2 regions of the Nocardioides sp. NPDC057767 genome follow, and region 1 is predicted to be linked to the other one. Evidence: riboswitches for the same ligand, from Rfam matches in the RefSeq annotation. Region 1 holds a riboswitch; the other holds the start of a gene.

Evidence for each region. Region 1 has a riboswitch for glycine ahead of gcvT (glycine cleavage system aminomethyltransferase GcvT). Riboswitches for the same ligand answer to the same signal wherever they lie in the genome.
Region 2: it holds a riboswitch for glycine, as region 1 does, so the genes downstream of both, gcvP (aminomethyl-transferring glycine dehydrogenase) here and gcvT (glycine cleavage system aminomethyltransferase GcvT) in region 1, are expected to answer to the same signal.

What each region holds. Positions count from the first base shown of each region.
Region 1 is NZ_JBHVKJ010000001.1:244,610-260,277, reverse strand. Features, by position in the region: gene ACFVDI_RS01225 (PEP-utilizing enzyme) at 1-697, shown strand, start outside; gene ACFVDI_RS01220 (SDR family NAD(P)-dependent oxidoreductase) at 702-1,478, shown strand; gene ACFVDI_RS01215 (2Fe-2S iron-sulfur cluster-binding protein) at 1,520-1,837, shown strand; gene ACFVDI_RS01210 (NAD(P)/FAD-dependent oxidoreductase) at 1,840-3,084, shown strand; gene ACFVDI_RS01205 (HD domain-containing protein) at 3,093-3,761, shown strand; gene ACFVDI_RS01200 (aldehyde dehydrogenase family protein) at 3,758-5,248, shown strand; gene ACFVDI_RS01195 (4-hydroxybenzoate 3-monooxygenase) at 5,270-6,463, shown strand; gene ACFVDI_RS01190 (Crp/Fnr family transcriptional regulator) at 6,637-7,317, shown strand; gene ACFVDI_RS01185 (CobW family GTP-binding protein) at 7,327-8,364, opposite strand; glycine riboswitch at 8,479-8,575, shown strand; gene gcvT (glycine cleavage system aminomethyltransferase GcvT) at 8,733-9,836, shown strand; gene gcvH (glycine cleavage system protein GcvH) at 9,845-10,216, shown strand; gene ACFVDI_RS01170 (L-serine ammonia-lyase) at 10,248-11,660, shown strand; gene ACFVDI_RS01165 (helix-turn-helix domain-containing protein) at 11,700-12,227, shown strand; gene ACFVDI_RS01160 (DUF6036 family nucleotidyltransferase) at 12,227-12,787, shown strand; gene ACFVDI_RS01155 (SDR family NAD(P)-dependent oxidoreductase) at 12,872-13,840, shown strand; gene ACFVDI_RS01150 (SRPBCC family protein) at 13,837-14,271, shown strand; gene ACFVDI_RS01145 (phytoene desaturase family protein) at 14,268-15,668, shown strand, end outside.
Region 2 is NZ_JBHVKJ010000007.1:111,405-127,072, reverse strand. Features, by position in the region: gene pepN (aminopeptidase N) at 1-2,436, shown strand, start outside; gene ACFVDI_RS06035 (exonuclease SbcCD subunit D) at 2,497-3,696, shown strand; gene ACFVDI_RS06030 (AAA family ATPase) at 3,696-6,617, shown strand; gene ACFVDI_RS06025 (hypothetical protein) at 6,740-7,963, shown strand; gene gcvP (aminomethyl-transferring glycine dehydrogenase) at 8,175-11,060, opposite strand; glycine riboswitch at 11,120-11,211, opposite strand; gene ACFVDI_RS06015 (MerR family transcriptional regulator) at 11,294-11,911, opposite strand; gene ACFVDI_RS06010 (bifunctional nuclease family protein) at 12,187-12,654, opposite strand; gene ACFVDI_RS06005 (MerR family transcriptional regulator) at 12,711-13,463, opposite strand; gene ACFVDI_RS06000 (FHA domain-containing protein) at 13,467-13,949, opposite strand; gene gcvH (glycine cleavage system protein GcvH) at 14,049-14,435, opposite strand; gene ACFVDI_RS05990 (DUF881 domain-containing protein) at 14,529-15,668, opposite strand, start outside.

The sequences.
Region 1 (15,668 bases):
GAACCACAACTTCTACATCGAGCACTGGACGATGGGGGTGTTCTGGCGCAAGGTCCGCGAGCTCGACCGGGTCTTCGTCGAGGCGGGGTTCTGGCAGCCCGACGAGATGCTCTACCTGACCCGTGGTGAGGTACGCGACGCCATCTTCGACCTGGTCACCGGCTGGGCCGTCGGCGCCGAGGCCACCGGTCCGCACTACTGGCCGGCGGAGATCGAGCGTCGTCGTGGCATCATCGATGCGCTCTCCACGCAGCGTCCGCAGCCCGCGCTCAACACCCCGCCCGCGCAGATCACCGAGCCGTTCACCCAGATGTTGTGGGGTATCACCACCGAGCAGGTCCAGCAGTGGCTGGCCGGCGACGAGGCCGACGGTGACGGCGCGATCACTGGCATGGCCGCCTCGCCCGGGGTGGTCGAGGGCATCGCCCGCGTCGTCTATCACGCCGACCAGCTCGGTGAGGTCCAGGACGGCGAGATCCTGGTCGCCACCATCACCGCTCCGTCATGGGGACCGGTCTTCGGCAAGATCAAGGCGACCGTCACCGACATCGGCGGCATGATGAGCCACGCGGCGATCGTCTGCCGTGAATACGGACTTCCGGCCGTCACCGGCACCGGCAACGGCTCCACGACCATCAAGACCGGTCAGCGCGTCCGCGTGGACGGCGGAACCGGTCGCGTCGAGATCCTGGACTGAGCCGATGACGACATCAGAGAGGTCCACAGACGAGGAGGGCACCGGTCGCACGGTGCTCGTCACAGGCGCTGCGGGCGGCCTCGGCCGCGAGTTCGCGCTCGGGTTCGCAAGCCGTGGCTACCGCGTCGCGATCACCGACGTTGCCGAAGTGGGGCTGAAGGAGACCGCCGACCTCGTCGAGCGGGCCGGCGGCGAGGTCTGGTACGGCACCGGCGACGTCACCTCGCCGGAGTCGACCGGTCAGGTCGCGGCGGCGGTGTCTGAGTTCGGCGGCGGGAGCATCGATGTGGTGGTCAACAACGCCGCGATCTACGGGACATTGACCAGGGCGCCGCTCGAGGAGCTGGACCCGGCCGAATGGGACCTCGTCATGAACGTCAACCTGAAGGGCCCCTGGCTGGTCGTACGCGCCTGTAGCCCCTATCTGCCCGAGGGCGGCCGGATCATCAACCTGTCCTCGGCCACGATCTACTCCGGATCGGAACAGTGGTTGCACTACGTGGCCTCCAAGGGAGGCGTCGTCGCCCTGACCCGGGTGATGGCCAAGGAGCTCGGCCGGCGTTCGATCACCGCCAACGCGATCGCTCCCGGCTTCACCCTCACCGACGCCAGCCTCAGCCTGATCGAGGACGCCGAGTCGTACGGCATCGACCGGGGTGCGCTGCGCCGGGCCAGTCGACCCGACGACATCGTCGGCACGGCGCTGTTCCTGGCCGGTCCCGACAGCAGCTTCATCACCGGTCAGACCGTCGTCGTCGACGGCGGCCGCCAGTTCATCTGAGCCAGCCAGCTGAGCCCAGCTCACCCAGGAAGGGGCAACACATGCCGACCATCACCTTCACCTCCGCCGACGGCGAAACCAGAACCGTCGAGGCCACCTCGGGCGACTCGGTCATGGAGACCGCGGTACGCAACGGGATCGCGGGCATCGTCGCCGAGTGCGGCGGGTCGCTGTCCTGCGCCACCTGCCACGTCTTCGTCGACGAGGACGATCTCGCCCAGCTTCCCGAGATGGAGGAGATGGAGGACGAGATGCTCTGGGGCGCGGCGGTGGACCGCGAGGACTGCTCCCGGCTCTCGTGCCAGATCAAGGTCGCCGACCGTGACCTCCATGTCACCACCCCGAAGACGCAGGTCTGACCATGTCCACGTCGAACGGACTGCTGATCATCGGTGCCTCTCAGGCCGGCGTCCAGCTCGCGGTCTCGCTTCGGGCGCTCGGGTACGACGAGCCGATCACTCTGCTGGGAGAGGAGAACCACCGTCCCTACCAGCGTCCCGCGCTCTCGAAGGAGTTCTTGCAGGACAAGGTGTCCAAGGAGTCGTTGATCTTCCGCACGGCTGACTACTGGGCGGAGCACCGCATCGAGGTCGTTGCCAACGAGCGGATCCTGAGGATCGACAAGCAGGCCGACGGTAGCGGCGCGGCGTACGCGATGTCGGGGCGCCGGTTCGACTTCGACCGACTGGCGCTGACCGTGGGCGCCAGGGCCCGGCGACTCCTGCTGGAGGGCATGGATCTCCCGGGCGTCCTCTATCTACGCAACGCCGACGACGCACTCGAGCTCAAGGCCCGAGTGCCGGACGTCAAGGACGTCGTGGTGGTCGGCGGCGGCTTCATCGGTGCCGAGGCGGCCGCCAGCCTCCGTGCGATGGGCCGCAACGTGGTCCTGCTCGAAGCCGGGCCCCGACTGCTCGGCAGGGCGGTGGGCGAGGAGACCGCGACCGAGGTGCTCCGACGGCATCGGGAAGCCGGGATCGAGATCGTCACCGGCGCCCGGATCAAGCGGGCGACCGCCCGCGGCGACAAGGTCGGCGGCGTCGAGCTCGAGGACGGCACGGTCTATCCGGCCGACCTGGTCCTGGTGGGTGTCGGCGTCGTACCCAACACAGAGCTCGCCGAGTCGATCGGCCTGCACTGCGACAACGGCATCGTCGTCGACCGGCAGGCGGTGGCCTCCGACGGGGTGACCATCGCCGTCGGCGACGTGGCCAACCTTCCCAACCCGCTCTCCGAGGACGACGCCGACCGGATCAGGTTCGAGAGCGTCAACAACGCCGTCGAGCAGGGCAAGGTCGCTGCGTACGCCATCACCGGCCGTGCCGAGGAGTACGCCGGCATCCCCTGGTTCTGGTCGAACCAGGGCGAGATGAAGATCCAGATCGCCGGGCTCTCCGCGGGACATGACCGCACCGTCGTACGTCGCGACGAGGAGAAGGGCAAGTTCTCGGTCCTCTACTACCGCCGCGAGCGGCTGATCGCCTGCGACGCCATCAACACCCCGCTCGACTTCATGGCCGTGAAGGCGGCCCTCAGCAACGGCCAGCACATTCCCGCCTCCGCCGCGGCAGACCCGGCGGTGATGCTCAAGAAGGTGACCCAGTGACTCGATCCATGACCCAGCCCCTCCCCGCGACGCCGGTCCCTGCTTCCGGACCGGTCGACATCGGCCCGATCTCCCTCACCCCGGCGGCAGACGCCGATCTCGACCCGGTATGGAAGGCGGTCGTGCCCGAGAGCCGCACCCGTGGCAACGACATCCACCTGCCGATCTCGCTCGCGTTCGCCGAGCGGCTCTGCCGCGCCCATCCGGAGGCCAATGCGCTGCTCGTGCGCGTCTCCATCCTGCTTCACGACACCGGCTGGGGCCGGGTCGACGAGAGCCGGATCATCTCCGAGGGCTTCTCGGGCGACTGGCGCAAGGCCGCGATCCGCTACGAGCACGAGAAGCAGGGCTGTCTGATCGCTCGTGAGGTGCTGCCGCCACTGGGCTACGACGACGCGTTCGTGGAGGCCTGCTGCGCGATCATCGACGGTCACGACACCCGTAAGGAGGCCCATAGCCTGGAGGACGCCCTCGTCCGCGATGCCGACAGGTTGTGGCGCTTCGACCACGCCGGCATCGCGCTCGCCTCGGGGTGGTTCGGCCTGGACCCGGCGACCTACTGCGATCGGTTGGCCGCCGAGATCGTGCCGGAGCTGCTGACCGAAGCGGGGACGGCGATGGCGGAGGCGTCGCTCGCGCGGAGCAACGCGCTGCTCAAGACCGCGGTGCTGCGATGACCGCCCCGGCTCCTCTCGCGCCCGGGCGCCGTGGCGCCGAGCTGCGCTGGACTCACGTCGAGGACCTGTACGTCGACGGGCGCTGGGTCGCTGCCGAGAGCAGCGCCCGCCTGCCGGTGGTCGACCCCGCCACGGACGAGGAGTGGGGTTCGGTCCCGGACTGCTCCACGGCCGACCTCGACCGTGCCGTCGCGGCCGCGCGCATGGCGTTCACGCAGGGTCCGTGGCCACGAATGAGCGCCGCCGAGCGTGCCGAGGTTCTGGTCCGGATGGCAGCGGAGATCGAGACCCGGGCCGAGCCGTTGGCGACCACCAACACCCGGGAGAACGGGTCGCCCGTGATGGAGTCGGCCGGAGCCGCCGCGAACGCGGCCGGGATCCTGCGCTACTTCGCCACGCTGGCCCCCGAGCTCGACACCGACGACGTACGCCCCGCGCCATCGGGCAGCCACGAGAGTCTGGTGCGCAAGGACCCGCTCGGCGTGTGCGCCCTGATCGCGCCGTGGAACTTCCCGATCAACCTGGTTGTGATCAAGCTGGCCCCGGCACTGCTGGCCGGCAACACCGTCGTCATCAAGCCGGCACCGAGCACCCCCCTCTCGATCCGCTACGTCGTCGACGCGGCGGAGGCGGCCGGCGTGCCGCCCGGCGTGGTCAATCTGCTCACGTCCGGCAACGACGTCGCCGACCGGCTCGTCCGCCATCCCGACGTCGCCAAGGTGGCCTTCACGGGTTCTACACCGGTCGGCCGCCGGATCGCCGCGGCCTGTGGCGAGCTCCTCCGTCCGGTCACCTTGGAGCTGGGCGGCAAGTCCTCGGCCGTGGTGCTACCGGACGCGGACCTGGATCAGCTGCGGTCGGTGCTGTTGCGCACCTGCCTGCGGAACACCGGTCAGACCTGTTACATCTCCACCCGCATCCTGGCGCCCGCCGAACGTTACGAGGAGGTGGTCGACGCCGTTGCCGCCACGGTCGCAGCGGCCAAGGTCGGCGACCCGTTCGACGCGGACACCGTGGTCGGGCCGGTTGCCAACCGTGGCCAGTACGACAAGGTTCTCGGCTACCTGTCGACCGCCCGCGCCGAGGGCGCTCGCGTGGTCGCCGGGGGAGCGCCGCTGCCGGGACCGGGCAACTTCGTCCAGCCCACGGTGCTGGCCGACGTCACACCCGAGATGACCGTCGCCCAGGAGGAGATCTTCGGACCGGTCCTGACCGTGCTTCGTTACGAGAGCCTCGACGAGGCGGTCGCGATCGCCAACAACACCCCGTTCGGGTTGGGTGGCGTGGTCTTCTCCACGAATCCTGCGGCGGCCGCCGAGGTCGCCGAACGGTTGGACACCGGATCGGTCGGGATCAACTTCTTCGCCTCGAACCACGCCGCACCCTTCGCGGGCCGGCACGACTCCGGCCTCGGAGTCGAGTACGGCCCGGAGGGCCTCGCGGCGTACGTCACCTACAAGTCCATCCACCGCCGTCCCACGGCGTGATGCCCGAACCCGGAGATTCAGATGACGAACACACCGCAGGTCACCACCACCCAGGTCGGCATCGTCGGGGGCGGCCCGGCCGGACTCATGCTCGCCCACCTCCTCGCGCGCGCCGGTATCGACTCGGTGGTGATCGACAGTCGCAGCCGTATCGAGATCGAGCAGACCGTGCGCGCCGGCATCCTCGAGCGCGACAGCGTCCGGCTGCTCACCGAGACCGGCGTCTCCGACCGTGTCCTGAACGAGGGTGACGAGCATGAAGGCACCTTCTTCGGGTTCGGCGGAGAGCTCCACCACATCAGTTTCAAGGAGCTTGCCGGCGCCTCGGTGTGGCTCTACCCGCAGACCGATGTCTTCATCGACCTGGCCAACGCCCACACCGCTGCCGGCAGCGACGTCCGCTTCGGTGTCACCGACACCTCGGTCCATGACCTGACCGGTGACAGGCCGACGATCCGGTTCCGCGACGCAGAGGGTCTCGCACAGCAGATCGAGTGCCGGTACGTCGTCGGAGCCGACGGGTCGCACAGCATGTGTCGCCGGTCGATTCCCGAGGATCAGCGGCGTCAGTACTTCAAGGAGTACCCCTTCGCATGGTTCGGCATCCTGTGCGAGGCTCCGAAGAGCGCCCCGGAGCTGATCTACAACCACTCCGAGCGCGGCTTCGCGTTGATCAGCCAGCGCACCGAGACCATGCAGCGGATGTACTTCCAGTGCGACCCCGACGAGGAGGTCGACGCCTGGTCCGAGGATCGCGTCTGGAGCGAGCTACAGGCCCGCGTGGGCGCCAACGGCCATCAGCTGCAGCAAGGCCCGATCATCGACAAGGCGGTGCTCCGGTTCCGTAGCTTCGTGCTCGAGCCGATGAGGTACGGCAAGCTCCTCCTCGCCGGCGACGCTGCCCACACCGTTCCGCCCACGGGTGCCAAGGGTCTCAATCTCGCCCTGCAGGACGTCAAGGTGCTCGCCGAGGTACTGGAGCGGGTGCTGGGCGGCACTGACGACGCGATCCTCGACACCTATACCGAGCGGGCGCTCGCCCGGGTCTGGAAGGCGCAGAACTTCTCCTACTGGATGACCTCGATGCTCCACCTGCCACCGGGCGGAGACGAGTTCGACCTGCGTCGCCAGGTCGGTGAGCTGCGCTCGGTCATCGACTCGGCCGCCGGGTCCGCATATCTCGCCGAGGCCTACACGGGGTGGCCGACGAGCTGAGTCCTCGGGTCATGCGGCCCGGCCGGCCCGGCCGGTCCGGCTGGTCCGGCTGGTCCGGTGTGGCGAAGAACGCACCCGACAGGTGTGCGATGCGGGACACACAACCGGGGTTGACGGCCACGATCTCGGTACGCTGAGGGCTTCGGCAAAATGACGACAGGAGCGGCTGGGTAATGGATCAAGACGTGCTTCGGCACGCACCGCTTTTCAGCGAGCTGGACGACGAGGCGATGACGGCGCTGCTCGCGACGATGGGGCAGACGCGCCTCGGGCGTGGCGAGGTTCTGTTCCACGAGGGAGACGCCGCGGACCGGCTCTACGCGGTGGTGGACGGCAAGGTGAAGCTGAGCCGCGCCGCGGCCAACGGGCAGGACAACCTGCTGGCGATCCTGGGGCCGGGCCAGGTGTTCGGCGAGCTGTCGCTCTTCGACCCCGGTCGGCGCTCCTCGACGGTCACGGCCGTCACCGACGAGGTGGAGCTCGCCTCGCTCTCGCACGACGACCTGCTGGGCCTGCTCGACGGCCGCCCGAGCGTGACCCGCGGGCTGCTCGCCCTGCTGTCGGGTCGGCTGCGCCGGGCCAACGACGTGATCGGCGACCTGGTCTTCGCCGACGCTCCTCGCCGGGTCGCCAAGGCGTTGCTCGACCTCGCCGAGCGGTTCGGTCAGGAGACCGAGGAGGGCGTCCACGTACGCCACGACCTGACCCAGGAGGAGCTCGCCCAGCTCGTGGGCGCGGCCCGGGAGACGGTCAACAAGGCGCTCGCCGACTTCGCGGCCAAGGGCTGGGTCAGGCTGGAGTCGCGTTCGGTGGTCATCACCGACATGGAGCGGATCGTCCGCCGAGCCGGCTGAGGTCGCTGGTCAGAGACTGACGCGGACCAGCTGGCGCAGCCGGCGTAGGCCCTCGGTGCTCGGCCGTTCGGCCTCGGTGAGGGCGCCGGCGAGGCGCGCACGGACCGCGTCGGTCTCGAGGTCCAGGCCGATGGCCACGAGCTCGCTCGTCGCCTCCGGTGTCCGCCTGGCCGCGGCGACATGGGCGCTGCGTCCGACCAGGTTCACGTGGTAGCTGCGAGGTCCCTGGCCGGTCGCGACGGCGACGGTCCCCTTGATGCGGTACGCCGTCGGGGGCGGGTCCTCGAGAAGGTCGATCAGCCGGGCCGGTTCGATGGTGCCTGGGTTCGTCACGGTCACCGAGGCGGCGTGCTGATGTGCCTGGTGGTCGGAGGCCGCCTCGCGCAGCAGTGCGGCGATCGGCAGCTCGTCGGGCGGGTCCTCGGGCACGGCTGCGTCGTAGACGAGTCGTGGGTCGATGCGGCCGCCCACGGCGTACGCCACGTGGAGCTCGGGGTTGTGCTCCCGCACCCGCGCTTCGATCCGAGCCAGGGTCACCTCCCGCTCGGCGTCCGGGATCAGGTCGGTCTTGTTGACGACGACCAGTGAGGCGGCCGCGAACCTCACCGGTGCCGGGCCCCGCCCGTCGTCGAGCGTGTCGAAGTAGGCCGAGGCGTCGACGACCTCGATGAGCCCACCGCGGCGTACCCGCTCGACACCGCTGAACCGGACCAGCTTGGCGAGGGTGCCGGGCTCGGCGAGCCCGCTGGCCTCGACGATGACGACGTCGAGCGCGAGCCGCGGATGGGTCAGCTTCTCCAGGGCGTCGTCGAGACCACCGGCGTCGGGCAGGCAGCACAGGCAGCCGCCGGCGATCGAGGCCGGCTCGTCGACCTGGCCGGTGACGAGCCCGGCGTCGACGTTGATGTCGCCGAAGTCGTTGACGACCACGCCCACCCGGGCGCCGGGCTGGCGCAGCAGATGGTTGAGCAGCGTGGTCTTCCCGGACCCGAGATGACCGGTGAGGATGACCACGGGGACCCGGGTGCTGGCATTGGTCGGTGGCATCGAGCCATCGTAGAAGGTGGTGAGAACAGTTCCCGTTAGTGGGTCGCGGTGCCGAGATCTTGACGGCCGGGGAGGCCAGACCTAGGTTTGCCGCACAACTTCACATCCGCCGTTCGAACTGCAGCGGGAGAGTCCTCACCCATCCCGGGCGAGGCGCCGAAGGAGCAAACCTCCCCAGAATCTCTCAGGCCCAAATGACCGCTGTGGTGAGGCGACCTCTGGAAAGTCAGGATCCGACGATCCTGCACCCACGGTGCAAACCGCCCCCGTCGGGCGGTGAAGCTCTCAGGTAGCGATGACAGAGCGGGGAGGTCACCCGTCCACGGGTGCCGCTGTCGGCACCCACCACCAGGGAGCCTCCCGCACACATGACCTCATCTGTCCCTACCCCTCTGCACCAGATCCACCAGGCGCTCGGCGCCTCGTTCACCGACTTCGCCGGCTGGGACATGCCGGTCCGCTACGGCTCGGAGACCGCCGAGCACAACGCGGTCCGCACGGCCGCCGGGCTCTTCGACCTGTCCCACATGGGCGAGATCGAGGTGACCGGCCCCGAGGCGGGGCGAGCGCTCGACCGTGCCCTGGTCGGCCGGCCCTCGGCGATCGGCCTCGGCCGCGCCCGCTACTCGATGATCTGCGCCGAGGACGGCGGCATCATCGACGACCTGGTCGTCTACCGGCTCGAGCAGGAGCGCTACCTGGTCGTCGCCAACGCGAGCAACGTCCACGCGGTCGCTCCGGCGCTGGCCGAGCGCTCCCAGGGGTTCGATGCGGTGGTCCACGACGCCTCCGCGGAGTGGGCGCTGATCGCGGTCCAGGGACCGGCCTCGGCGGCGATCGTCGCGGCCCTGACCGACCTGGACGTCCCCTCCTTGCGCTACTACGCCATCGACGCCGGCACGGTCGCCGGGGTCGAGGTCCTGCTCGCGCGCACCGGCTACACCGGCGAGGACGGCTTCGAGATCTACTGCGCGCCCGCGTCGGCCGCTGCGGTCTGGGAGGCCATCACCGAGGCCGGTACGCCGCACGGGCTGGTCCCTGCCGGACTCGCCTGCCGCGACACCCTCCGGCTCGAGGCGGGCATGCCGCTCTACGGCCACGAGCTGAACCGCGACACGACCCCCTTCGAGGCCGGCCTCGGCCGGGTCGTCTCCTTCGACAAGGCCGACGGCTTCGTGGGCGATGCCGCCCTGGCCGTACGCCGCGATGAAGGCCCGCGCAGCGTGCTCGTCGGCCTGGTGGCCGCCGGGCGCCGGTCCCCGCGGGCCGGCTACGCCGTCGTCGACCCGGTCACCGGCGACGAGATCGGAGTCGTCACCAGCGGCTCCCCGTCACCGACCCTCGGACGCCCCATCGCGATGGCGTACGTCCGACCCGATCTCGCCACCGCTGGCACCAAGGTCCACGTCGACGTGCGTGGCAGCCGCGAGGACGCCGAGATCGTCGACCTTCCCTTCTACTCCAAGAAATGAGCACCGCCATGACCAACCCGACCCACCTGTCCTACACCGCCGAGCACGAGTGGCTCGAGACCCGCGGCGACGTCGCGCGCATCGGTGTCACCGCGTTCGCCACCGAGGCGCTGGGCGACATCGTCTTCGTCGAGCTGCCCGAGGTCGGCACCAAGATCACCGGGGGAGAGAGCTGCGGTGAGCTGGAGTCGACGAAGTCGGTCAGCGACATCTTCGCGCCCGCCGACGGCGAGATCCTGGAGGTCAACGCCGCCGTCGTCGAGGACCCCGCACTGATCAACAGCGACCCGTTCGGCGCCGGCTGGCTGTTCGAGATGCGCGTCTCGGGCGCCCCCGCGCTGCTCGACGCCGCAGCCTACGACGCCCTGATCGAGGAGTGACGTGACCGCGGAGGTCGCCGGCTCCACGGCCGTGGCGACGGCACTGAGCGCCTTCGACCTCTACTCGATCGGGATCGGCCCGTCGTCCTCGCACACCGTCGGCCCGATGCGCGCCGCGAAGACCTTCGTCGACGGTCTCGCCGCGGACGGAAGGCTGGGCGAGGTGGCGCGGGTGAAGGCCGAGCTCTTCGGTTCGCTCGGCGCGACCGGGCACGGCCACGGCTCGGAGGGCGCGGTGCTCCTCGGCCTCGAGGGCGAGGAGCCGGCCACGGTGGACACGCGCGCGTCGTCCGGTCGGGTGGCGGCCATCCGCGAGTCCGGGGAGCTGTCGCTCGGCGGCCACGGTCCGATCCGTTTCGACAGCGGCACCGACCTGGTCATGCACCGCCGTGCGAGCCTGCCGGGCCATCCCAACGGCATGGTGTTCACCGCGTACGCCGCCACGGGGGAGGTGCTGCGCGAGCGGACCTACTACTCCGTCGGCGGCGGCTTCGTGGTCGACGAGCACGCCTCCGGCGCCGCGCGGGTGGTCGCCGACCGCTCGCCCGTACGCTTCCCGTTCGCCACCGGTGCCGAGCTGCTCGACATCTGCGAGCGCGAGGGGTTCCGGGTCTCCGACCTCATGCGCGCCAACGAGCTGACCTGGCGTACCGACGACGAGATCCGCGCCGGTCTTCTGGAGATCTGGCGGGTGATGGCGGCCTGCGTGCAGGCCGGCTGCGACCGTGATCCGGTCACCGACGGCGTACTTCCTGGGGGTCTGCGGGTGCCGCGGCGGGCGCCGCTGCTCCACCGCGACCTGGCCTCCGGGGCGGGGGCCAAGGACCCCTTCCGGGTGATGGACTGGGTCAACCTGTTCGCCCTGGCGGTCAACGAGGAGAACGCCTCGGGCGGCCGGGTTGTCACCGCTCCGACCAACGGCGCGGCCGGTATCGTGCCCGCCGTCCTGCACTACTGGGTACGTTTCGTGGCGCCCGAGGCCGGCCTGGACGAGGCCGCGATCGAGGACGGCATCGTCCGGTTCCTGCTCACCGCGGCCGCGATCGGGATCCTGTGCAAGACGAACGCCTCGATCTCCGGCGCCGAGGTCGGCTGCCAGGGCGAGGTCGGCTCTGCCTGCGCGATGGCCGCCGGTGCGCTGTGCGAGGTGCTGGGCGGCACGCCGGAGCAGGTCGAGAACGCCGCCGAGGTCGGCATCGAGCACAACCTCGGCCTCACCTGCGACCCGGTCGGCGGGCTGGTGCAGATCCCGTGCATCGAGCGCAACGCCATCGCCAGCGTGAAGGCGATCAACGCCGCCCGCCTCGCCCTCAACGGGGACGGCTCCCACAAGGTCAGCCTCGACAAGGCGCTGAAGACCATGCGGGAGACCGGGGCCGACATGAAGGTGAAGTACAAGGAGACTTCCCGCGGGGGTCTCGCGGTCAACGTCATCGAGTGCTGAGTCGGGGACGCTCATAGTATCGCTTGCTATACTTGGGTCATGTCGTCACGTGGTGAGATCCTGCGCGAGGTGATGCTCGAGACGGGCACCACCCAGTCGACGCTGTCGCGAACCAGCGGTGTCCATCAGCCGAGCATCAGCCAGTTCCTCTCCGGGAAGGTCGACCTGAGCGACGAACAGCTCGACCGATTGCTGTCCTGCATGGGCTGGCGTCTCGAGGTCGTACGCCGCCCCGTCACGCCCGACCTGACCCGCTCCGAACGCCGCTCGTGGATGCTTCATCGCCGCCTGTCGGGCGACCTGACCCCGACGACGCTGCGTGAGTGGAGGCCGAGGATCGAGCGCCGCCTCGACCACCTCCGTCACAACGTCAACGGACAACCGCACGAGCGAAACCTCGAGCGCTGGACCTCGCTCGTGGACGACGAGGACGTACGCGGCCTGCAGCGTGTCATGACCGGCCTCGACCGCGACTCCATCGAGATGCGCGAAGTCTCGCCCATGGGCGGCCTGCTCAGCGAGCCTGACCGCGTTCAGGTCCTCGAGCAACTGGCCGAGGCCAGCTGATGCGTCGCGATCAGCTCGAGCACGCCATCCGTACGGCATGCCAGATCATCGGCCACCCTGAGGTGATCGTCGTCGGCTCGCAGTCCATCCTCGGATCGTTCGACGAGACTCAGTTGCCGCCCGATGCGACGATGTCGATCGAGGTCGACATCCTGCCCATCGCTGACGACAACGACGAGACCGCCCGCCTCGCCGACGTCATCGAGGGCATCGCTGGAGAGTTCTCGCCGTTCGAAGAACTGCACGGGTTCAGCATCGACGGTGTCGACCTGAGCACATCTGTGCTGCCGGACGGCTGGCGCGATCGACTCGTGAAGGTGCGGAACGCGAACACTGCTGCGCCCGGAGGGGAGCCCGTCTTCACGGGCTGGTGTCTCGACAAGGAGGACCTCTGCGTCGCCAAGCTCTGTGCGTTCCGTGAGAAGGACCAGAACTTCGTGGCGGCACTCATTCGTGCGGGCCTGGTCGATCGGAAGCTCATTGCTGAGCGACTGGGCACGGTGCCGGTCAAGGATCGGGCAGCAACGGAACGTGCCGCGGCGTGGCTCGAGGTGCTCTGACCAGGCTGCATGACCCAGCGATGCACTGTTGAGCCGCAGAGCATCGTCGCATGAAGTCGTCGTCCACGGGTACCACGTCGGAGTATGGCGATCACCCTTGTCACCGGAGCGTCCAGCGGGATCGGTCTGGCTGTCGCGCGCCTCGCCGCCACCCGCGGAGACCACCTCGTCCTGGTCGCCCGGGGGCGTGAGTCGCTCGACGCCGCTGCCCGCGGGTGTGTGCGGCTGGGTGCCGCATCGACCATGGTGCTGCCGCTCGACGTGGGAGACGACGCTGCGGTGCGGGACTGTGTCGGGGCGGTGCTCGACCGGCATGGGCAGCTCGACACTGTCATCCATTGCGCTGGGGTGGTCGCGCTCGGTCGCACGGAGTCCCTGCCGTCCGAGCTCTTCGAGGGGGTGCTGCGTACCAACCTCCTCGGGTCGGTCAGCGTGGCACGTCATGTGGTGCCTGTGCTGCGCAGCCAGGGCAGCGGGACGCTGGTCCTGGTCGGTTCGGTGCTCGGCCACATCACGGCGCCATCGATGAGCCCCTACGTCATCAGCAAGTGGGGCGTACGCGCGCTGGCCTATCAGCTGCGCCTGGAGAACCGCGACCGACCTGACGTCGCGATCGTGTACGTCGCGCCCGCGGGCGTGGACACCCCGATCTATCGCCATGCCGCGAGTGTCATCGGTCATGAGGGCCGGCCTCCGCCTCCGGTCTCGAGCCCCCAACGGACAGCCCGACAGATCCTGCGCCGCGCCGACCGCGGCCGTGGCCGGCCACAGCTGAGCATGGCCGGCGAGGTGATACGGCTGGGGCATGCGGTGCCTCTCCTCCACGACCGGGTGGTCGCGCCGATTCTCGGCTTCCTGCTCACCGACCTCACCCGCCCGGTCGACCCACATCCGGGCAACGTCCTGACCACGATGAACGACGAGAACGGCGTGCACGGCGGCCGCGAGAACACGGCCCTGGGGGTGGTGCGCAACCTGGTCGTCCGCATGACGCGCCGGGGGAGGGGTACCGCTAGGTCCAGTGATCCCGAGCCCCCGAGGACGTCTTCATGAGCACAAACCACAGGCTGGTCCACGCATCACCCGAGCAGGTGTGGGACGTCCTTGCGGACGGTTGGCTCTACCCGCTCTGGGTGGTCGGCGCGTCTCGACTGCGTGATGCCGACAAGGACTGGCCGAACGTCGGCTCTCAGCTGCATCACTCGGTCGGCATCTGGCCGATGCTGCTCGACGACAGCACCGAGGTGCTCGAGTGCGACCCCGGGAGCAGGCTGTTGCTCCGTGCGCGCGGTTGGCCCGTAGGTGCCGCGCACGTCGAGATCACGGTGGAGCCAGCAGGCGAGGACACCGAGATCGCGATCCAGGAGCAGGCCGTCGCGGGCCCGGGCGCTCTGATCCCGCGGCTGGTGCAGGATCCGCTTCTCAAGTGGCGAAACGTGGAGGCTCTGCGGCGCTTGGCCTACATCGTCGAACGCCGCCCATGACTGACGCCTACGACGCGGTCGTCGTCGGGTCCGGACCCAACGGCCTGGTCGCGGCCAACCTGCTCGCCGACAAGGGCTGGTCGGTGCTGGTGCTCGAGACCCAGCCCACCACAGGTGGAGCGGTACGCAGCTCCGAGGACGTCCACCCGGGCTTCATCCATGACACCTTCAGCGCGTTCTATCCGCTCGCGGCCGCATCACCCACCATCCGCGGTCTCGGCCTGGACGACTACGGGCTGCGGTGGACGCATGCACCCGCAGTCCTGGGGCACCCCATGCAGGACGGCAGCTGGGCGCTGCTGCACCGCGACCGACACGTCACCGCAGAGCTGCTCGATGCCCAGCACGCCGGCGACGGCGACGCGTGGCTGGAGCTGTGCGGTCTCTGGGACCACATCGGTGAACCCCTCGTACACGCCCTGCTGACCCCGTTCCCGCCACTGCGGCCGGGGGCTCACCTGCTCAACGCCCTTCGTCGTGCAGGAGGCCTGGCGGCCGTGCGTACGCTGCTCACCCCGGCCGGAGACCTCGCCCGCAACCGCTTCGGGGGCGAAGGTGCGCGTCTGCTCCTGGCCGGCAACGCCGGGCATGCCGACATCCCGTTGGACTCGCCGGGCTCCGGCATGATGGGGCTCCTGCTCGCGATGCTGGGCCAGACCGTCGGCTTCCCGGTCCCGGAGGGCGGTGCCGGCATGCTCGCCGCCGCGCTGGAGCGCCGCTTCCGTGACCGTGGTGGCGACGTACGCTGCGGTGCCGAGGTCACCCGCCTCGGTGTCGAGGACGGACGCGTCACCGAGGTCCGCACCCGTGACGGTGACCGGATCGAGGTCCGCCGCGCCGTGATCGCCGCCGTCGCGGCACCCCATCTGTACGGCCGGCTCCTCGATCCCGCCGACGTGCCGCGACGCGTCGCAGCCGGCATGAAGAACTTCCAGCTGGACCCGGGCACGGTCAAGGTCGACTGGGCCCTGAACAAGCCCATCCCGTGGCTCACCGAACCCGCGTACGCGCCCGGCACCTTCCACGTCGCCGACTCGGTCGAGCAGATGACCCAGTCCTTGGCACAGGTGTCTGCCGGCGTCATCCCCGATGCTCCGTTCCTCCTGGCAGGCCAGATGACCACCACCGACCCGAGCCGCTCGCCGGCCGGGACGGAGTCGGTGTGGGCCTACACGCACGTGCCGCAGACGGTGCGGCGCGATGCGGGACCTGACGGCCTGCGCGGGCGATGGGACGAGGAGGAGTGCGAGCGTTTCGCCGACCGCATGCAGGCGCGCATCGAGCGCCTGGCTCCCGGCTTCGGCAGCGCCGTCGCCACACGACGCGTGCTCGGTCCGCATGAGTTCGAAGCCCTCGACGCCAACCTCATCGGCGGAGCGATCGGCGGCGGTACGTCC
Region 2 (15,668 bases), on a different contig from region 1:
CTGCCCCTGCGCCGTGACGAGGCCATCGCCCGTGCCGGACTGCTGAAGATCGAGGACTACGACGTACGTCTCGACCTGGCGTCCAGCGAAGAGACCTTCGGTTCGGTGACGACCATCCGGTTCACCTCGAAGGGCGGGCCGACGTTCGTCGACCTCAAGCCGGTCTCGGTGGCCCGGATCAGCCTCAACGGCAGCCCGGTCGACCCCGCCACGCTCGCGAAGGGACGCCTCCCGATCACCACGGCGGAAGGCGCCAACGAGCTCGTCGTCGAGGCGACCATGCCGTTCCGCAACGACGGTGAGGGGCTGCACCGCAGCGTCGACCCGGCCGACGGGAAGGCCTACGTCTACGGGATGTGCTTCATGGACGCCGCCCCGACCATCTTCGCCTGCTTCGACCAGCCGGACCTGAAGGCACCCTACACCTTCCATGTCACCGCGCCGCAGGACTGGACCGTGATCGGCAACGCGCCCGGCACCCAGATCTCACCGGGCGAGTGGGAGTTCGAGCGGAGCCAGCCGCTCTCGACGTACTTCGTCACGCTCGTCGCCGGCCCGTGGCACATGATCCATGACGAGCACGACGGGATCCCGCTCTCGCTGAGCTCGCGGCAGAGCATCGCCGCCGACCTCGACAAGGACGCCGAGGAGCTCTTCACACTCACCAAGCAGTGCTTCGACGAGTTCCACCGGCTCTTCGGCATCCGCTACCCGTTCGGCAACTACCACCAGGCGTTCGTGCCGGAGTTCAACGCGGGCGCGATGGAGAACCCGGGCTGCGTGACCTTCCGCGACCCGCTCGTCTTCACCTCGCGGGTCACCCGCGGCATGCGGATCCAGCGCGCCACCACCGTCGCCCACGAGATGGCCCACCAGTGGTTCGGAGACCTGGTCACCCCGCAGTGGTGGGACGACCTGTGGCTGAACGAGTCGTTCGCCGAATACATGGGCAACCGGGTGACCGCCGACGTGACCCAGTACGACGACGCCTGGGCCGACATGTCCTACGCCCGCCGCCAGTGGGGCCTCACCGCCGACCAGCGCGGCTCGACCCACTCGGTCGCCGGCAACGGCGCCGAGGACGCGGTCTCCGCGCTGCAGAACTTCGACGGGATCTCCTACTCCAAGGGCTCCGCGATCCTGCGCCAGCTGGCCGCATCCCTGGGCGACGACGTCTTCTTCGCCGGCGCCATCGACCACTTCACCCGGCACCGGTTCGGCAACGCCACCATGCACGACCTGTTCGCCTCCTGGGACTCCGCCGCGGCTGCGGCGGGTGTCGACTTCGACCTCGACGCCTTCACCTCCCAGTGGCTGCTCACCGCCGGCCCGGACACGCTCTCGTGGGACCCGGCGAAGATGGTCGTCAACCGCACCGCTCCGTCGTTGCACCCGGCCGATCGCTCCCACACCTTCCGTGCGGCGATCCTCAACGGGACGCAGTGGACCACCTCGGAGATCACCGTGACCGGCGACCAGACGCCGCTCCAGGTCGCCGCCAACGCCGTCGTGCTCGACCCCTACGACGACACCTGGGCCTCGGCGATCCCCGACTGGGAGACGGTCCAGGCCCTGAAGGCGGCGCTCCCGGACGTCAGCGACGGTGGCCTGCGCGCAGGGGTGTGGAACAACCTGCGCAGTGCCTGGTTCAACGCCGCGGTCGACCCGGCCGACGTCATCGACATCGCCGAGGCCTCGCTGCCGATCGAGGACCTCGAGGACACCCCGCGCCGCACCATGCCGTGGCTCTTCGGCTCCGTGGTGCCGCTGGCACCCGCCGGCGCCCGCGAGCGGCTCCACGAGGCTGCGCTCCGCAAGCTCGACGAGGTCGCTCCCGGCTCGGAGCTGCAGCTGTCGGCCTACCGCACCGCGATCCGCTCGGCGAGCTCCGAGTCGTTGCTGCGGGAGTGGCTGTCCACTCCCCCCGCCGGCATCGAGACCGACCTCGACCTGCGCTGGCGCATCCTCGCCAAGCTCGCCGAGAACGGCTTCGCCTCTCGTGAGGAGCTCCAGGCGGCCTATGACGCCGAGCCGGCCAACGACGCCCGCATCCATCTCAACGGTGCGCTGGTCAGCATCCCCGACGCGGAGGCGAAGGCCTACGGCTGGTCGGTGTTCACCGGCGAGACCGACCTGCCCAACTACGACATCCTGGCCGCCGGGCGGGCGTTCTGGACCGGCCCGGCTGAGCTCACCGCGGGCTACGTCGATCGCTACTTCGCCGAGCTTCCCGCCACCGCCGAGAAGCGCTCGGGCTGGAGCCTGGCCGAGGCCGCCGAGGCGTTCTTCCCCAGCGGGTCGGTGACCGAGGAGACCCTCGCTGCCGCGCGGGCGGTCGTCCAGCTGGATCTCGACCCGGGCGTACGCCGCCGGGTCTCCGACGCTGCCGACAACCTGCAGCGGCAGCTGGCCGTGAAGGTGACCTATCCCGCGTAGCCGAGACGTCGCGGTGAGTCGGCGGCAAGAGTGTCCGTGCTCACCGATAGTTTTCGTTTCATGCGGATCCTGCACACCTCCGACTGGCACCTGGGCCGGTCCTTCCACCGGGAGGGCATGCTCGGGCACCAGGCGGCGTACGTCGACCATCTCCTCTCCGTGGTGGAGCAGGGAGAGGTCGACGTGGTGTGCGTGTCCGGCGATGTCTACGACCGCGCGCTTCCGCAGGTCGACGCCGTCCGGCTGGCCTCGGAGGCGCTCGCCCGTCTGGCCGCCTCGCGGGCGAAGGTCGTCATCACCAGCGGCAACCACGACTCCGCCCAGCGGCTGGGCTTCGGCTCCGAGCTGATCGACGCCGCCGGCATCTTCATCCGCACCGACCTGGCCGGCGTCGGCCGTCCGGTGATGCTCCCCGACGAGCACGGCGAGGTGGCCTTCTACGGTCTCCCCTATCTGGATCCCGACGCCGCCCGGGCGTCCTGGGGCCTGGAGTCGCGCTCCCATCACGCGGCGCTCGGCGAGGCGATGCGACGGGTCCGTGCCGACCTCGACCGCCGAGGTGCCCGCAGCGTGGTGATGGCCCACGCCTTCGTCACCGGCGCGGAGCCATCCGACTCCGAGCGCGACATCTCCGTCGGCGGTGTCTCGATGGTGCCGGCGAGCCTCTTCGAGGACATCTCCTACGCCGCCCTGGGCCACCTCCACGGGCGTCACACGATCACCGAGACGGTGCGCTACAGCGGCTCGCCGCTGGCCTACTCCTTCTCCGAGGCCAACCATCTCAAGGGCTCCTGGCTCATCGATCTCGACGAGTCCGGGTTCGTCGCCAGCGAGTTCGTGGAAGCGCCAGTCCCGCGGAAGCTCTCGCGGCTGCGCGGGACGCTCGAGGAGCTGCTGAGCGACCCGCGCCACGAGGCCCACGAGCAGTCGTGGCTGCAGATCACCCTGACCGACCGGATCCGACCGGCCCAGGCCATGGAGCGGCTGCGGCGGCGCTTCCCGCACACGCTCGTGCTGGGCTTCGAGTCCACCGCTCCGGTCCTGGGCGCGCTGTCCCGGCCCGACCCGTCCCGCCCGCGACGCGACATCGACCTGGTCACCGAGTTCGTGACCGAGCTGCGCGGCGAGCCTGCGGCCAAGGCCGAGCTGGCGCTGCTGCAGACCGCCGTCGACGCCTGTTGCGAGGATCCCGAGGTCGACACCCTCGACTCAGCCGCCGGCGCGGCCGAGGAAGAGGAGTGGCTCGAGGTGCTCTTCTGATGCGTCTGCACCACCTCGAGGTCACCGCGTTCGGCCCGTTCACGGGCACGGTCGACGTCGACTTCGACCAGCTCTCCGAGGCGGGGCTCTTCCTGCTCTCCGGCGCCACCGGCGCCGGCAAGACCAGCGTCCTCGACGCGGTCTGCTTCGCGCTCTACGGCGACGTCCCCGGCGACCGTTCGGTCGCGAAGCGGCTGCGGAGCGACCGAGCCCCGGCCGAGGTCGCCACCCGTGTCGTCCTGGATGCGACGCTTGCCCAGCGGCGCTTCAGGATCACCCGCTCGCCGTCGTGGGAGCGCCCCAAACGTCGTGGTGCCGGCACCACGACCCAGCAGGCGTCGGTCGTGCTCATGGAGCTGGTCGGCGAGGAGTGGCGCACCCTCACCAACCGCCTCGACGAGGCCGGCCATCTGGTCTCCGACCTTCTCGGCATGACGCTCACCCAGTTCGTCCAGGTCGCGATGCTCCCGCAGGGTCGTTTCCAGGCCTTCCTCCGTTCCAGCGCCGAGGAACGCAAGCGCCTGCTGGAGCGGCTCTTCCGCACCGAGCGCTTCGCCGATGTGGAGCGCTGGCTCCGTGAGCGCCGCGTCGAGCTCCGGCGCCGATCCGAGGAGCTCAACGCCGGCGTCGCCGAGGTGGTCAGCCGGATCAGCGAGACGGCGGCGGTGACGCTTCCCGACGACTGGGACGTGCATGACCTCGGCCTCCCCGCCGGTGACGGAGCCATCGCCGCCTGGGCCCGCACCCTCACCGAGGAGGCCACCGAGGCGCAGGCCGTCACCTCCGGCGCCGCGATGGAGGCCCTGGCCGCGGAATCGGAGACGCTGGCTGCCCTCGACGCCGCCCGCGCGATGGCCGAGAAGCAGCGCGGCCTCCGAGCTGCCGCCGCGGCCGAGAGCCGTCTCGTCGCCACGGCCGAGGAGCAGGAGGAGCGCCTACGCCGCGTCGAGGCCGCCCAGCGCGCCGAGGCGGTGGCCGGGGTCAGTGAGCTCGCCGACCAGGCGCGGCGCGAGCACGCGCAGGCGTCCGCCCTGGCGCCGGGCGATTTGAGTCTGAGCGACGCCAAGGCGGCCGCCGACCGGATCTCGGCGCGCCTGGCGCAGGCCCGCGCCCTCGTGCCGGTCCAGCGTCGGCTCAGCGAGGTCACCCGTGAGCTCGCCACCACCGGCGCGCAGCGAGACCGCGTGGTCGCCCAGACGCAGGAACAGGCACGTCTCGCCGAGCAGCTGCCGCAGCGGACCGAGGCCCTCGGTGCCGACCTGGCGGCGGCCACCGAGGCGGCCGCGGCGATCCCTGTACTCCGCGCTCAGGTCGCGGCCGTGACCGAGGTAGCCCGGATGACCCGGGAGCTCGCCGATGCCCGAGCTCGGCACGAGTCGGCCAGGACGGCTGCCATGGAGGCGCGCACCCACTATCTCGACGTACGCCAGGCCCGGCTCGACGGCATCGCGGCCGAGCTCGCCGGCGCCCTGGCCGTGGGTGCGGACTGCCCGGTGTGCGGCTCCCACGAGCACCCGCACAAGGCCTCTCCCGCCGACGGCGCCCCGGATGCCGCGGCGGAGAAGACCGCGCAGACGGTCTACGACAACGCCAGCGCCGAAGAGCACGCCCGTGACCAGCACGTGCGCGACCTCACCACGCGTCTCCAGCTCGCCCAGGAGGCCACCGGCGAGACCGACGAGGATGCCGAGTCGCTGGCCGAGCGACTCGCCGGCCTGGAGCGTACGGCTGCCCGGGAGGCCGACCTGCGCGCCGAGCTCACCACCGCCGAGCAGGCCCAGGAGCGATCGGTCGCCCTCCGTGCCGAGCTCGAGACCCGCGCCGCCGAGCTCGAGACCACGCTGCGACACCTCACCGAGGAGCGCGAGCGTCTCGAGGAGCAGCTGCGCGACGTCCGCGACGAACACCCGGATCTCGACGCCCTGCTCACCGCCCTCGACCGTGAACACCGCACGGCAGCCACCACCCTCGAGCGTCTCGAGGCGGCCACGCGTGCTGCGGAGGCGCTCGCCGGCGCCGAGCGCACTCTCACCGCCACCGCGGTCCGGGCCGGCTTCGACAGCCCCGAGAGCGCCCTCGCCGCCGCGCTCCCTCCCGACCGGGTCGCGGTGCTCAACAGCCAGATCAAGACGTACGCCGACAGCCTGGCGGCCGCACGCGCGACCCTCGACTCACCCGGGGCCGCCGAGATCCTGGCCACCGACGAGCCCGACCTGCAGGCGCTCTCGCTCGCCCACCGCAAGGCCGCCGACACCGCCGACGCAGCCCGATCGGCCGCCGACACCGCCGCCAACCGCGCCGCCCGCCTCGACTCGCTGCAGCGCGACCTCACCCAGGCGCTCTCGACCTGGGCGCCCGTTCGCGACGACCTCGAGGTCGCGGCCCGGATCGCCGCCTTCGCCGAGGGGAAGAGCAGCGACAACCAGCTCCAGATGAGCCTGTCGGCCTACGTCGTCGCCTACCGCCTCACCCAGGTCGTCGCCGCGGCCAACGAGCGGCTGGCGAAGATGAGCGACCAGCGCTACGCCTTGGAGCACTCAGCGGCCAAGGGCGCCGGTGACCGCCGCGGCGGCCTGGCGCTGATGGTGCGCGACGACTGGTCCGGCGAGTCCAGGGACCCCGCCACCTTGTCGGGCGGGGAGACCTTCGTGGTCTCCCTCGCCCTGGCCCTCGGCCTGGCCGACGTGATCATGAACGAGGCCGGCGGCCAGATGCTCGACACCCTCTTCGTCGACGAAGGCTTCGGCTCCCTCGACGCGGACACCCTCGACGACGTGCTCGACGTCCTCGACACCCTCCGCGAGGGCGGTCGCATCATCGGCGTGGTCAGCCACGTCACCGAGATGCGCGAGCGCATCCCCACCCAGCTGGCGGTGACCAAGGGCCGGGAGGGATCCACGCTTCAGGTCCTCGGCACCTGATCGAAGAATTAACCGTCGGGACCACAGATGTTACCCGGCGGTAGTTCCCCGACAGTGACGTACGTCACTAGCCTGAGGCGGCTCCGCGCCGCGGAAGCCCATCCCACCACCCGGAGGTTTCCGTGCCACGTCTCTGCACCCGTCTCGCCCAGGTCGCCGCAACCCTTCTGCTACCAGCGTCCCTGCTCTCCGCGACGACGTTGATGGCCTCGCCCGCCCACGCAGACGGCCCCGGAAGCGGCACGCCGTGGATCGTCACCGTGGGTGACAGCTACGTCTCCGGCGAGGCCGGCCGCTGGGCAGGCAACAGCAACTCCGGCGAGTCGCTCGTCGATGCGGGCGGCAGCGCGACCTACTTCGACAACGCCACCCGCACCGCCGAGACGATCAACCGCTGCCACCGCAGCACGGCCGCCGAGGCGTACATCGGCGGTGGCGTGAACGGGCTCAACCTGGCCTGCTCCGGGGCGAAGGTCGCCACGACCACGACGAGCGAGGGCTACTTCAAGCCCGGCATCGACTTCTACTCCAGCGGCGCCAACCAGGGCCAGGCCCTCATGCTGCAGAGCTTCGCTGCGACCCACAACGTGAAGGCGGTGACGATCGGTATCGGCGGCAACGACTTCAACTTCGCCGCCATCGTCACCCAGTGCGTGCAGAACTTCCTGCTCTCGCCGTCCTGGAGCAAGGACTACTGCAAGGACGACGCGGTCGTCACCAACGCGATGGCGGCCGGCAACGTCGCCGCGGTGCGCGCCCGGATCGCCACCGCCTTCCAGAACGTACGCACCGCCATGCGCAACGCGGGCTACGCGGACGGTGCCTGGACCCTGATCGTCCAGAACGTGCCCTCGCCGCTGGCGACCTCCTCGGTCTACCGCTACAGCGAGTCCGGCTACACCCGTCAGAACACCGGCGGCTGCGGCTTCTGGAACGCCGATGCCGACTACGCGTACAACACCATCCTGCCGACCATCAACAACGCGATCTCGGGCGCGGCCACCGACTCCGGGCTGACCAACATCAAGACGATCGATGTCACCGGCGCCTTTGCCGGCCGCCGGCTGTGCGAGAACACCGTGGGCCTGCTCGAGGAGAAGGGGCTGTCGAGCTGGCGAGCCACCGGTGCGGTCGACAAGACCGAGTGGGTCAACCAGATCCGCACCGTCTCCACCGCGAGCGGCAACTACTACATCCAGGAGAGTCTGCACCCCAACTACTGGGGGCAGCTCGCCCTGCGCAACTGCCTGCGCCAGGCCTACAACGGCGGCACGCCGAGGTCCGGCACGTGCACCCACGGCGCCGGGCTCAACGCCAACGGCGAGCCCGTCATGACCCTCAGCTGACAGGCCGAGCCGGCTCGAACTGACGTAAAACCACGCCGAGTCGGCCCGTCATGACGGGCCGACTCGGCAGGTATCTCGGTCATGACGGGCCGACTCGGCGGGAGGTCACGGGCTGACGACTGGGTCTCGACCCGCCCGTCGCCGGTTCGCAAGCTCACCGGCGGGGCTCGCTCGACCTCCTCGGGTTGTAGGTTCCGAGCAAGCTCGGAACCTACACCTCGGACTCCACCGGCGGGCAGGAGCAGACCAGGTTGCGGTCGCCGTAGGTGTTGTCGATGCGGGCGACCGGCGGCCAGTACTTGTCGGGGTCGATGCCGCGCGGGAAGACGGCCTCCTCGCGGGAGTAGGGACGGTCCCACTCGCCCACGAGCGCCCGGGAGGTGTGCGGCGCGCCGCGCAGGACCGAGTTCTCGGCGGTCCACTCCCCCGAGGCGACACGATCGATCTCGCCCTTGATCGCGATCATCGCGTCGATGAACCGGTCGAGCTCGGCGAGGTCCTCGGACTCGGTGGGCTCGACCATGAGCGTGCCGGCGACCGGGAAGGACATCGTCGGGGCGTGGAAGCCGTAGTCGATGAGCCGCTTGGCGACGTCGTCGACGGTCACGCCGGTCTCCTTGGTCATCGGCCGCAGGTCGAGGATGCACTCGTGCGCGACCAGGCCGGTCTCACCGCGGTAGAGCACCGGGAAGTGCTCGTTGAGACGCGCGGCGACGTAGTTGGCCGACAGCACCGCCGCCGACGTCGCCCGGGTCAGGCCCTCGGCGCCCATCAGCCGGATGTAGGCCCACGAGATCGGCAGGATGCCCGCCGAGCCGTACGGAGCGGCCGAGATCGCGCCGATGCCCGATCGCTTCGAGGCGTCGGGGTGGAGCGAGTGCGACGGCAGGTAGGGAGCCAGGTGCGAGCGAACCGCGACCGGACCGACGCCCGGGCCACCACCGCCGTGCGGGATGCAGAAGGTCTTGTGCAGGTTGAGGTGGGAGACGTCGCCACCGAACTCGCCGGGCTTGGCGTAGCCCAGGAGCGCGTTGAAGTTGGCACCGTCGATGTAGACCTGGCCGCCGGCCTCGTGCACCAGCGAGCACACCTCGGTGATGCCCTCCTCGTAGACGCCGTGCGTCGAGGGGTAGGTGACCATGATCGCGGCGACGTTCTCGCCGTGGGCGTCGAGCTTGGCGCGCAGGTCGTCGAGGTCGACGGTGCCGTCCTCGGCCGACTTCACGACCTCGACCTTCATCCCCGCCATCACGGCTGAGGCGGCGTTGGTGCCGTGGGCCGAGGAGGGCATCAGGCAGATGTTGCGGTGTCCCTGGCCCTGAGCGTCCAGGTAGCCACGGATCGCCATCAGCCCGGCGAACTCACCCTGCGAGCCGGCGTTCGGCTGGATCGAGACCTCGTCGTAGCCGGTGACCTCGGCGAGCCAGCCCTCGAGCTCGCCGACGAGCCGCGCGTAACCGGCAGCGTCGTCGGCCGGGACGAACGGGTGCAGGTCGGCGAAGCCGGGCAGCGAGATCGGCTCCATCTCGGTGGTCGCGTTGAGCTTCATCGTGCACGAGCCGAGCGGGATCATGCCCTTGTCGAGCGCATAGTCACGGGCGGCCAGCTTGTGCAGGTAGCGCAGCATCTGGGTCTCGCTGTGGTGCGCGTTGAACACTTCGTGGGTGAGGTAGTCGGTGGTGCGGACCAGGCCGTCGGGCAGCGCGCTGGCCGTGGTGCGGTCGATCTCCTCCAGGTCCACGCCCGAGACGCCGAAGGCGTTGAGCACGGCCGAGAGGGTCGACCGGGTGGTCGCCTCGGAGGTCGAGATGCCGACCGTGTCCGCGTCCACCAGACGCAGATGTACGCCGAAGCGACGCGCCGCGGTGACGACATCGGCCGCGCGGCCGGGCACGGTGACACCCAGGGTGTCGAAGAACGTCTCCGAGACCAGCGGCAGCCCGGCCGACCGGAGCGCGGCGGCCAGGACCGCGGCGTAGCGGTGCGTGCGGGTCGCGATCGTCTTCAGCCCGGCGGGGCCGTGGTAGACGGCGTACATCGAAGCGCCGACGGCCAGCAGCACCTGCGCGGTGCAGATGTTGGAGGTCGCCTTCTCCCGGCGGATGTGCTGCTCGCGGGTCTGCAGGGCGAGCCGGTACGCAGGCCGTCCCTCCGCATCCACGGAGACGCCGACCAGGCGACCGGGCAGGTGCCGCTCGATGCCCTCGTGGACGGCCATGTAGCCGGCGTGCGGGCCGCCGTAGAAGAGCGGGATGCCGAACCGCTGCGTCGAGCCGACCACGACGTCGGCGCCGAGCGTGCCGGGCGCCTCCAGGACGGTCAGCGCGAGCAGATCGGCGGCGACCACGGCGAGCGCGCCGCGCTCGTGGGCGGCGTCGATGACCGGCTTGAGGTCGGGCACGCGACCGGAGGCACCGGGGTACTGCACCAGCACACCGATGACGTCACCCTCGGGCAGACCCTGCGACAGGTCGGCCACGACAACGTCGAGGCCCATCGCCTCGGCACGGACCTTCACGACCTCGATCGACTGCGGGAGCGCGTCGGCGTCGATGACGAACGGACCGGAACCCCTCCGGTTGGCGCGGTGCACCAGCGCCAGCGCCTCGGCGGCGGCGGTCCCCTCGTCCAGGAGGGAGGAGTTGGCGACCGGCAGACCGGTCAGGTCTCCGACCATCGTCTGGAAGTTGATCAGCGCCTCGAGGCGGCCCTGGGAGATCTCGGGCTGGTAGGGCGTGTAGGCGGTGTACCAGCTCGGGTCCTCGAGCACGTTGCGGCGGATCACCGGCGGCGTCACGGTGGCGTGGTAGCCGAGCCCGATCATCGCCTCGCCGGGCTTGTTGGACGCGGCGATCTCGCGGGCGAGCGACGCGACCTGCGCCTCGCTCAGCGCGGCGGGCAGGTCCAGCGACTCGACGGATCGGATCCCGGCCGGGACGGCCGCGTCCATCATCGCTGCTACCGAGTCGTACCCGAGCCGCGCGAGCATGGTCGCCTCGTCGGCGGCCGAGAGCCCGACGTGGCGCTCCACGAACGGGGAGGCGGCGTCGAGCTCGGACAAGGTGGGCGTGTCGGACACAGTGGCTCCTGAGGGCATCTAAGACAACTCGTAAGCCCTCCCCCTCTGTCACCGCGCCTTCGCCGCTTCAGAGTTGCCTGGTCCGCACAGTCGTGGGTGCCTGAGAGTTTCCGGGGAGGAATTGCCCCTTCGGCGCCCCAACGAGTTGGGGCTCTCCCGTGCGGGATGGTCAGCACCCCCAGCATAAACGACCGGCCCTCGAGGTCCCGCGTCCGCGGGGCCTCGAGGGCCGGTGTCGACTGAGTCCTACGTCACCCGGCGTTGCGGGCGGCGCGGCGGGCAGCCAGCTCGTCGGACGCCGAGGGGACCTGCTCGCCGTCCTCGGCCGTACGCTCGCTGGGCAGCTCGGAGAGGGTCCCCTCGATCTCGCGCCAGACACCGCCGATGGCGATGCCGAAGACGCCCTGCCCGCCCTGGAGCAGGTCGATGACCTCGTCGTTGCTGGTGCACTCGTAGACCGAGGCGCCGTCGCTCATCAGGGTGACGCGGGTCAGGTCGTCGGTGCCCCGCTCACGCAGGTGGTGCACCGCGGCGCGGATCTGCTGCAGCGAGATGCCAGCGTCGAGGAGACGCTTGATGACCTTGAGGATCAGGATGTCGCGGAAGGAGTAGAGCCGCTGGGTGCCGGATCCGGTGGCGCCGCGCACGCTCGGCTCGACGAGACCGGTGCGCGCCCAGTAGTCCAGCTGGCGGTAGCTGATCCCGGCTGCGTTGCAGGCCGTCGGGCCGCGGTAGCCGGTGTCGCTCGGCAGTGGCGAGACATCGTCGGTGAAGAGAAGGCCCTGCTCGTCGGCCTGCTCCGCCGCGCGTTGCGCGTCGTCGGCGCCGTGGCCGGGCTTCTGCTCGTGGTCGAACACGATGTCCTCCATCGTCTACTCCGTTGTGCGTAACTCCACTCGGGGAATGAACGGCTGCGGCGGGGGGACCACACCGTTGGAGTTACAACAGAGACAACTACAAGGTAAGCGCCGCAAGGTCCCTGGTCAAAGAACCCCCTCCGGCGTGTCGTCCGACCTAACCCTCATGTGGAGAATGAGGCTTTAGATCACTGCCTGTCGCGACCAGAGCGTTCAGCACCAGCACGACGGCTCCGACCAGGAGGCACGCCCACATCCCGGGCAGGGTGAGGATCCCGGCAGCGACCTCAGTGGGACTCGAAGTCCTCGGGAGTGATCTCGTCGAGGAACTCGCGGAACTTCTCGATCTCGTCCTCCTGCTCGGCCGGGACGGCGAGCCCGGCCTCGTCGAGGACCTCGTCGGAGACGACGATCTTCGTGCCGGTACGCAGCGCCAGCGCGATCGAGTCGGAGGGCCGCGCGCTCACCTCGACGCCCGAGGCGAAGACCAGGTTGGCGTAGAAGACACGGTCGGTGACCGAGGTGATCTGCACCTCGGTCAGCTCGTTGCCGGTCGCCTCCACGATGTCCTTGAGCAGATCGTGGGTCAGCGGCCGCGGCGGCACCACGCCCTGCTGGGCGAAGGCGATCGCGGTCGCCTCCACCGCGCCGATCCAGATGGGCAGATATCGCTCACCGGCCACCTCGCGCAGCAGCACGATCGGCTGGTTGGAGGGCATCTCGACTCGGACTCCGAGCACATCGACCTCACGCATACAACAACCCTACCGCGTTCATGGCGACGCTCCGCGTCGCGCAGGGTTCGGGGCTCTCAGCCCCTGTTCAGCCCCGACTTCACCAAGGTGGCGTGCAGCCGGACGGCCAGGGAGGCGATCTCGCTACCGATCTCCTGAGCCTTGCCCTCGGCCTCGGCACGGCCGGGGCGACGGAGCGGAGCGACGATCTGCTCGATCAGACCGACCTCGCGGTCGGCCGCAGCCTTCATGCCACGCAGGTGACGGGGCTCGATGCCGAACTCGGCCAGTTCCTTGGCCGTGCGCGCGATCGCCAGGGCGTCGGTGTCGTAGTGACCGCTTCGCAGCGGCACCACCAGCGCCATCTTCTCCAGCTCGGTCAGCAGCGGGTCGTCGACCTCGGCGATCTTGAGGAGCTCGCGTCGCGAGATCCGCATGTGGTCGGTGCGCCGGAACGACTCCGCCCCGGGCGCGCCGTCGGGCGCGAGGGCGACCGTCGGGACGGTGGGCACGGTCGGCTCGATCGCCGGCGGCTCGAGGCCGCGGTCGATCGCGTCGAGGTGCTCACCGATGACCTTGAGCGGCAGGTAGTGGTCGCGCTGCATCCGCAGGATGTAGCGCAGCCGCTCGACGTCGCGGCGGGAGAACTTGCGGTAACCCGCGGGAGTGCGCTCCGGCTTGATCAGTCCCTTGTCCTCGAGAAACCGGATCTTCGGGATCGTGACCGTGGGAAAGTCTGGACGCAGCTGGTCCAGGACCTGCCCGATGTTGAGCCGCTCCCCCGAGTCGCTAGCCGGCCGTTGAGGGTCAGGCATCGCGGCGGCGGCCATCGGCTACGCCCCTTCGTGCCCGGCGTAGAAGACGAGCCGGAACTTCCCGACCTGGACCTCGTCGCCGTCCTTGAGGACGAGGTTCTCGATGCGGTCGCGGTTGACGTAGGTGCCGTTGAGGCTACCGACATCGGAGACCTCGAAGGTGTCGCCGGTGCGCTTGAACTCTGCGTGGCGACGCGACACGGTGACGTCGTCGAGGAAGATGTCGCTGTCCGGGTGACGACCCGCGACGACGGTGTCCTGGTCGAGCAGGAAACGGCTTCCGGCACCGGGACCGCGCTGCACGACGAGCATTCCGTTGCCCCGCGGCAGCGCCTCGACGGTGGCCGCCTCGATCGGGCTGAGCACCCGGTCGGACGTGTCGGCGTCAGCCCCGAGCTGAATCGTCGAGGTCTGGTCGGTCCCGGTCAGGCTTACGCCACACTGCGAGCAGAACCGCGCTTCGTCAGGGTTCTGGCTGCCGCAAGCGGGGCACACGGACATTTTGTAGCTCCAGGTTCATCGAGGGCCGGGCACACACCCTCAAGTTCACATTGAGGGATGTATCCGCAACCTATCAGGTCGGCCCAGGTATTCGGATGGTTACGCGTCGAGTGACGCCTCGTACGCCGCGGCGTCGAGGAGGCTCTCCAGCTCGGCAGGATCGGCCGGGGTGACCTCGAAGAGCCAGCCGCCGCCGTAGGGGTCGTCGTTGACCAGCTCGGGGGTCGCGTCGAGCGACCCGTTGACCGCGACGACCTCGCCCGAGATGGGCGCGTAGATGTCGCTGACCGACTTGGTCGACTCCAGCTCGCCGCAGCTCTCGCCGGCCTTGATCGTGTCACCGACCGCAGGCATCGAGACGTAGACGATGTCGCCGAGAGCGTCCTGGGCGTAGTTGGTGATCCCGATCCGTACGGAGCCCTCGGTCTCGCCAGGGTTGCGCAGCCACTCGTGCTCGCTGGTGTACTTCAGGTCCTCGGGATACACGGGCATCTCCTCATCAGGCGTACTGGTCTGGCTACGGAAGATCGTCCCGCGAGCCGGTTGACGAAACCCTACTGCGCCCCACCGTCGAAACGGTCAGCGGGACACGGTGTGAATCGACTCGATGTCGATCTTCTCCTCCGACTCGACCTCTACCTCCGCGCCCTGCTCCTCGAGCTGGTCCTGCGGGCCCTGGTAGAAGTCGATCGCACCGGCCAGCGTGTCGGGCGGACCGATCACCTTGAGGCGGTAGGGAGGGCTGATCAGCTCGCCGCTGACGTTGAGGCCGGCACCGGGCTGGCTGACCTCGATCGAGGACGAGGCGACCAGGCGTACGGCCTCTCCGTCGGCGCCCTCGATCTCCATCGCCTCGGCACCGCTGGTGCGCAGCTCCTCGATCAGGTCGAGGAGGGCGGTCAGCCGCAGCGGGTCGGCGCCGGGGTCGATCTCGATCGTGATCCCGGGCCCGCTGACCGGCACCGTCCCGGCGATGACCCGAAGCGTGTCGACCTGCTCCTCGGCCCGCTGCAGCGCGGTCTGCTGCTGGAGGGTCTGGTCCTCGAGCTCGTCGCGGGTCGCCTCGAGCTCCTCGATCTGCTCCTGCGCCTTCTGCGTCGTGCCGGCCAGACCGGAGAGGATGTCGATCAGCTCCTGCTCGCGCAGACCGGCGTAGGTCGAGTCCTCGGTGTTCGTCTGAACCTGCACCACGGCGGCATAGCCGAGTACGCAGAGCAGGACCGCCACGGCCACCTGGCCGCGCCGGAAGTGGGTCAGCGCGTCGAAGAGGCGTGCCCGGCCGACCAGCGGCGCCGGCTCCTCCTCAGGCTCCTCCTCCGGCTCGTCGGACTCATCAGGCTCATCGGCCTTCTGGGTCGTCGGCAGCTCCTCGGCCTCGGCGACCTCGGCGTTCTCCTCGGCCTGCTCCTCGCCCGTCGCGCCCTCGACCTCGTCGGGCTCCGCGGCGTCGGCCGCGTCCACCTCGTCGGCGTCGTCGGCATCCTCGACGTCCTCGGCCGCCGGATCCTCCGCAACCGTCGACGAGACAGGCTCGTCAGGCTCCACGAAGTCGACGGGCTCGACAGGCTCGACGTCGTCCGACTCCTCGGGCTCCTTCTCGGAACCCTCCTCGGCGACCGGCTGCTCAGGCTCGTCGCCGGCCTCGTCGGCCCCGGTCTCCCGACCCTCCTCGGCCTTCTCCTCAGTCACTTCCGTCTCCGACGGCTCCTCGACGTCCGA